2 regions of the Corynebacterium genitalium ATCC 33030 genome follow, and region 1 is predicted to be linked to the other one. Evidence: riboswitches for the same ligand, from Rfam matches in the RefSeq annotation. Region 1 holds a riboswitch; the other holds the start of a gene.
What was found. A riboswitch is a leader RNA that binds a small molecule or an ion and turns the genes downstream of it on or off. The one in region 1 is predicted to bind thiamine pyrophosphate.
Positions count from the first base shown of each region.

Region 2: linked by a shared signal. The riboswitch ahead of HMPREF0291_RS01270 (bifunctional hydroxymethylpyrimidine kinase/phosphomethylpyrimidine kinase) and the one ahead of HMPREF0291_RS02900 (ABC transporter substrate-binding protein) in region 1 are both predicted to bind thiamine pyrophosphate.

Region 1 covers NZ_CM000961.1:607,389-610,823, forward strand. Annotated here, with positions in the region: gene HMPREF0291_RS02895 (ABC transporter permease) at 1-336, opposite strand, end outside; gene HMPREF0291_RS02900 (ABC transporter substrate-binding protein) at 317-1,357, opposite strand; TPP riboswitch at 1,420-1,513, opposite strand; gene HMPREF0291_RS02905 (alpha/beta fold hydrolase) at 1,906-2,784, opposite strand; gene gyrB (DNA topoisomerase (ATP-hydrolyzing) subunit B) at 2,842-3,435, opposite strand, start outside.
Region 2 covers NZ_CM000961.1:269,114-272,548, reverse strand. Annotated here, with positions in the region: gene HMPREF0291_RS01270 (bifunctional hydroxymethylpyrimidine kinase/phosphomethylpyrimidine kinase) at 1-1,521, opposite strand, end outside; TPP riboswitch at 1,511-1,615, opposite strand; gene HMPREF0291_RS01265 (GTPase) at 1,975-3,435, opposite strand, start outside.

The sequences.
Region 1 (3,435 bases):
GATCATCAGCGGAGCGATGGCGATCACGGGGATTGTCTGCGAGGCCACCAGCAGCGGGATGAGGCCGCGCTTGAGTGTGGGCGAGAAGTCCACCGCGATGGCAATGAACCACGCGCACACCATAGACAGCGCGAAGCCAGCGAGCGTGACGCCCAGCGTGGACGCGGCGTGGCCGGCAATGACCTCGCGCTGCTCCCACCCGGCGGTGACCACCCGGCTGGGCGCCGGGAGGATCTGCGGGCGGACCCCGGTCAGGCGCACGGCAGCCTCCCACACCGCAATGAGGGCGGTGAGGAAGACGACCGGCGTGACGACGCTAATCCGCGAGGTATTCATTGGTGAAGTAGGTCGACCAGTCCGGGTCCTCGGTCAGCGGCTTGTTGTTGGCATCCACAAGCAGGCCCTGCTCCCCCAGGAACGTGCCCAGCTCAGCCCAGTGCTCCTCGGTTTGGCGGCCGAACTTGCCGCCCTCATCGAGCATGTACTTCTCGGCGAGCATGCGCTGGCTGCGCTTGAGGAAGTCCACGTCCGTCAGCAGGTCCGAGTTCTCCTCGTGCAGGATCTGGGCTGCAGCATCCGGGTCATCGACCGAGTCTTGGTAGCCGCGCTGGAGTGCCTGGACGAACTTCTTCGCCTGCTCCGGGTTCTTCTCCAGCCAGGTGCCGTTGCCCAGGATGATCACGTTGTAGCAGTCCGGGAAGCCGTAGTCGGTGTAGGCGAAGTTCTTCAGCTCGACGCCGCGATCTGCGGCCTCAATGCCCTCCCAGGCGACGAAGGGGACGGTAAAGTCCACGTCGCCGTTGTACAGCGCCTCATACGCGCTGGTGCCCAGGGTGACGGTCTCGATGTCGCCCTTGCCGCCGGCGGCCTGGATGACGCCGCGCATGGTGGCTTCCTCCGACGGGTTAGCGAAGCCGCCGTAGGTCAGGCCGTCCAGGTCAGCCGGGCTCTTGATCTCGTCGCGGTCCGCCAAAACGGAGACCTCAGTGGACCAGGTCTGCTGGACCGCGAGGACCGAGCGCACGTCTGCCCCAGCAGCCATAGTGATCGTAGCGGTGTCCTGGAAGCTCACGCCGAACTCCGCCTGCCCGGCATCGACCATGAGATCCGGGTTGGAGTCGTTGTACGGCAGAACCTCCACATCCAAACCGGCGTCTTTGAAGTAGCCCTTGTTGATGGCCACGTACAGGCCAGTGTGGTTCGTGTTCGGCGTCCAGTCCAGCGCGATGCGGATCTTGTCGCCGCCAGCGCCGCCGGCACCACCGCCTGCCTGGTCTGCACTGTCCGCGCATGCGGTGAGCATGAACACTCCCGCCAACGCAGCCATGAACACTGCGAGCTTTTTGGAGATCTTCATTGTCCTCGGGCCTTTCTTTCCTCCTGGCGAAAGGCCCACGGGTGCACGCGCACTGGTGCGCAGGAGCGTCCCCGTGACAATCCCTCCGCCAGTCCAAACTGGATCAGGTTCAACGGGTCTTATCTCAGCCCCCAGAGGGCACCCCGTGTCACGTGTCTCTTTTTATACCAGCCGGGAGTGACCGCCGAGGGAGAATCGTTGAAAACATCCCCAGGGAAGGCGAAAGGCGGCCACCGAAAAGGGTGACCGCCTTAGCGTTATCTTCGGTTACTCGGAGCCGGGCGCTGCTGGCTCAGCCTCCGGCGCAGGGATCGTGCCCGCGCTGGAACCGGAGCTGCCCCGGTCGGAAGAACCTGAGGAACCGGAGGATCCAGACGATACTTTTGCACAATCGGTACGTAACTACTAGCTCGGTTTACGTGTATAAACAGGTGACGCTACGGAACCGGGTGAAGCTTAGAACGGGCTTAAGCATTCACCAGTTTTTCGGCTAAAACCTCAGGCGGTATCGGGACGGTAACTGCCTTCAGCGACGGGGTTTCGTGGGACTAGATTTGCTGCGCGACGAACTCCTCGAAACGGTCCGCCACGATTCCCGGCTCACGAGCCCAGCGGTTGTGGCCCAGTCGGCCGGGAAGCTCCTCGGCCTTGCGTGGCGCTTTCTCTAGGTGCTCGAGAAGGTACTCGCAGGATTCAAGGGTGCACTCGGAATCGTTCGCAAACCGGGTCAGCAGCACCGGAACGCGGACGTTCTTGATCTCCTCGGCGTAGTTGATGTCCTGGCCCTGGAGATCTGCGATGGTGTTCATGCGGCTGAAGCGCGACCACTCGTAGACGTGCCGGCCGGACTGGCGGCCGTAACCGGCGATGTCCAATGCGCCGCCCGGCCACACGCCGCGCAGCTTGGCCACCTGGCCCATCATCTGCCCGCCAAGCAGAGCGCGCACGTGGTCCTTCCCGGTGAAACCGCGGTGGTAGGGGCTGCCGGAACCGACTCCCATCAGACCCTGGACGTTGAGCTCTTTAGCCTCCGGCCGTGCCAGGAACATCGAGCCCACCTGGCCGCCCATGGAGTGTGTCAGCAAATAAGTGGGATGGTTGGGCTGAAGCGAGAGCTCCTTCTTCGCCGCCTTGATGCCCTCCGGGTAATCCTCCGATGCCAAGTTGTGGTAGCCCCACTGGTTATCCGGCATCGCTTTCGTGGTGTTCGTGCCCTGGCCGCGCAACTCACCGATAGCCACGTAGTACCCGCGCGACGCCAGTTCCTTCGCCAACGGACGGTAATACCGCGCACCCATGCCGAACCCGGGCCACATCATCACCAGCGGCGCGCCGGCGCGCGGCTCTTTCGGCTCGAAACAATAAACCGTGCTCACAGAGTGATCCGGCAGGTACGACAAGGTGTAATGCTCATCCACGGACGTCATGCAGGCTATTGTGCCAGCACTGGCGGGGAGAGCGCCCAAGTTTGAGGGGAAAACCTCCTAAACGTCGAGAAAGCGCACGTCCTTCGCCTTGCGGGTAATGAAGGACCGGCGGGCAGCGACATCATCGCCCATGAGGATAGAGAAGAGTTCGTCGGCGCGCTGGGCATCCTCAAGCTCGACGCGGCGCAAGATGCGGTTCTCCGGATCGAGGGTGGTCTCCCACAGCTCGCCCGGGTTCATCTCGCCGAGACCCTTGTAGCGCTGAATACCGTCGTCGGTGTTGATCTTGCGGCCCTCGTTGAGGCCCTCTTCCAGCTCAGCGTCGCGCTCCGCATCGGAGTAGGCGTAACCCGGCTCGCCCTTATGCCACTTCAGCTTGTACAGCGGCGGGTTGGCCAAAAACACGTGGCCATCGCCGATGAGCTCCGGCATGAGGCGGTAGAGCAGCGTGAGCAGCAACGTCGCAATGTGCTGGCCGTCCACATCGGCGTCGGCCATGAGCACGATCTTGTGGTAGCGCAGCTTGGAGATGTCGAATTCGTCGTTGATGCCCGTGCCCAGCGCCGTGATGATCGCCTGGACCTCATTGTTGCTCAGCACGCGGTCAAGGCGCGCCTTCTCCACATTCAGAATCTTGCCGCGCAGAGGGAG
Region 2 (3,435 bases), 340 kb from region 1:
GTAATAGCAGGCGTACATGAAGGCTTCGGCAGCCTTCGCGCGCTGCTCCTCGGACGCGTTGGACAGAGCCTTCTCCACGCTCTGCAGTGCCATGCGCACACCGTCTACGAAGTCATCGCCGCCGTACATGGACAGCCATGCGTTGTAGGGGTGGGCATCGTGGTTGTTCTCTGCAAGGTGCATGCCCACTTCGGCGTAGAGCCAGAAGCACGGCAGCACCGCGGCGGCGCCGATGGCGTAGTCCGCCAGCGCCGCGGTAGACGTGAGCATGTTCACGTACCCCAGCGTCACCGGTGACGGGGGAGTGTCCGCTGCGACCTCGTGCGCGGAGATCCAGCTGCGGTGCAAATCGGATTCCGCCTCGATGGCGACAGTCGCGGACTGGGACCACCACACCTGGTCCTCGGCGTCGGGAGCTTTCACGCTTAACGACGCCAGCGCCCGCGAGTACTCCCGCAAGTAGTAGGCATCCTGAACCAAATAGAAGGAGAACTGCTCCCGCGGCAGCGTGCCGTCGCGCAGAGCGCGGATGAACGGAGAGTCCAGGGTTTCCGGCCACACCTTCGCTGCTGCTTTCTCCCAGAGGTCCCGGGTGAAGGGGCCGGCAGCCTCGATCTTGGGTTCGAGGATGGGGGAGGAGGTGGTGTTCGGGGCGGTCCAATCGTCGCTAAGCTTCCAGGGCTGCGTGGAGCCTGCCGCTGCGAGACGGCGCGCGCGATGGGAGTGGTCGATGGGGCCGTGGCCGGTGCCAACGTTGAGGTCGTCCGCGTGCGCGATCGCCTCATGCAGCCAGCTCGACGTCCACGCGAGTGCCGTGTCTGGGTCAATAGCCATGCGCGTGGCGAAGGCCGACGACAGGGAGCAGCCCGTGCCGTGCGTGTTCTTCGTGTCTACACGGGGGACTTCTGCGACCTCGGTGTCACCGCCGGGAGAAACCAGCGCGTTCGAGGCCATGCCTTCGCGCAGGTGGCCACCCTTGACCACCACTTTCACGCCGCTGGCGTCTGCGTAGGCGCGGCCCTGCTCCATGGCTTCCTCGAGCGTGTCCGCAGGCTGCGTGCCCGCCAGAACCGCCAGCTCCGGAATGTTGGGCGTGACCACGGTCGCGTGCTCCTTCACGAACTGCCGCAGCGCCTCCTCCGCATCCCCAGTCAGCAGGCGGTCACCGCTGGTGGCCACCATCACCGGGTCCACCACGACGATGGGCACCGGGTGCTCCGTGAGGTAGTCGGAGACCGTCTTCGTGGTCGTGGCGTCACCCAGCATGCCGATCTTCACCGCGTCGACCTGGACGTCGTCGAAGACCGCGTCGAGCTGTGCCTTGAGAAACTCCTGCGGCGGGGTGTGAATATCGCGCACACCGTGGGTGTTCTGCGCCACCAGCGAAGTGACCACGCACATGCCGTAGCCGCCCGCAGCGGCAATTGACTTCAGATCGGCCTGGATGCCCGCACCGCCCGTCGGGTCCGTTCCGGCAATGGACAGGATGTTAGGGATAGCGCTGGGCGTGCGTTCGGCCATCAGACAATTCCTCCGCGAATTCGAGTTCGATCAGGTTCAACGGGTGTAATCTCAGCCCGGCCTCATCGGGGGCTGGGCACCCCGTGTCTTATCCCTCGATCATACGTGAGGCTTGCGTCCGTCAGGGGGTCTTCAAACAATTGAAGGCCTGACTTCGACGTGTATCAAGGCCAGGTCTCGCGGCTGAAGAGCCGCGGCTTCGGACTGTTGCGGATTCCTGGGGGGGGCGGCTCGCCCCCTTTGGACGCTGGAATACTGCTCAGGCATATAAGCATTAACGAACGTTTTTGACCTGCGAGTTTAGATCAGCAGTATTCCGGAAAACCGCCAGTAGTATTCCGGGCTGGATGGTGCCCCCATTGGTACGGCTACCCTTCGCAACGGCCTCGGGGTCATTGCAGCACTCTGCTCTGCTCAAGGTTCTGCATCCGAGGCCAAGCGCGGCCGCCGCTTCTACCTCACAGCGCTCGTCACCGTACCGACGAAATTGTCGTAATCGGCGCGTATGCTCTCCAGTGGCTCCACCACGGCTGTTTGAGAGATCTCCGCTACCTCTCTGCGCACCGCGTTCCGGGTGCGACGCTTCACCCCGGAGCCGATCACCCCACCGAAGACGGTGGTGACTAGACCGATGATGAGTCCCGTCAGAAGCCCAGCCATGATGAGCAGCGTGGGCACTGGCCAGCCCTCGACGGTGGGCACGAGGTCGTCACCCAGCAGCGGCATCAGCGCGCCCGGCACGAATGCCACGAGCAGATACCAAACCACTCCAGCCAGCGCGGCGATGAGCGCCAGCCACTGAATCACCGTGAGCAGGAACCATCCGCGGGACGGTTCTGCGGGGAGGCGGGTGCGCGCCACGGCACGGTCCAGTTCACCCGGCAGAGACTGGGAAATCTCCTCGGTGCGGTCCGCCACCGCCGCTGACCACGCGTGGGGCAGGCCGGCAGCGGCGGCTGCGGAATAGTCACGCAGACCTTTGTTCGCCACTGCTTTGCCGGATGCATCCAGCTCCGGCATCGAGGTGCGGTGCACGCCGACGTCATCGGACTCCTCCCGCAGGCCGAGCCGGCGCAGAGGATCGGGGCGGAACCTGGTGATCCAGCTGGTCAACAACCACCCGGTGCGCTCATGCAGCCGCTTGCGGTAGGCGGCGGCAGTGGTCGAGGCGATGCGCTCCGCCCCGGCCGCTTGAGACAAGGTCGCATCAAGGGCACGCTTCGCGTGCTTTTCGACGCCACCCACCCCACTTGCCGGCGCATAGTCCTCCGTCACCGCCCGAATGTCAGCTTCGATGCGGGCGGCCTGAGCAGTGTGCGCGCGGGCAACCTTGGAAATGGAGCCCCGCAGCGCCTCAATGCCCTCACCGGTGCGGGTGGAGGTGGGGATGACGGAGATGCGGGAAAGGCCGTCGTCGAGAAGCAAATTCTCGAAGTTCCCGGCAACCGTGGGCACATCGTCCGCATGCAGCAGGTCAGCTTTGTTCAGTACGGCGAGGGTGACTTCGGCGTGGCCGGCGTGGGGGCGGATGAATTGGTCGTGGATCACGCTGTCGGCGTACTTCTCGGGGTCGGTGACCCAAACCAGCACGTCGACTTGGCCGGCAAGGCGTTCCGCGATCGCACGGTTGGAGGCTTCCACCGAGTCGAAGTCAGGCAGGTCCAACAAGATGAGTGGGCCGGCGCCGGGAGCGAACTCACCTTCGCGGCTCCGGCGGTCTTCCACCCCAAGCCAGTCCAGCAGCGCTTCGGACCCTTCCGGCTCCCAAATCGCCGCGAGAGGTGAGGATGTGGTCGGGCGGCGCGCAGCTGCCTCGCCTAAGTCCTCGCCTACGACCGCATTGAACAGAGACGTCTTGCCGGAGCCGGTCGCGCCAAAGAATCCTACGACGGTGTGGTCAGCAGACAGGGCGCG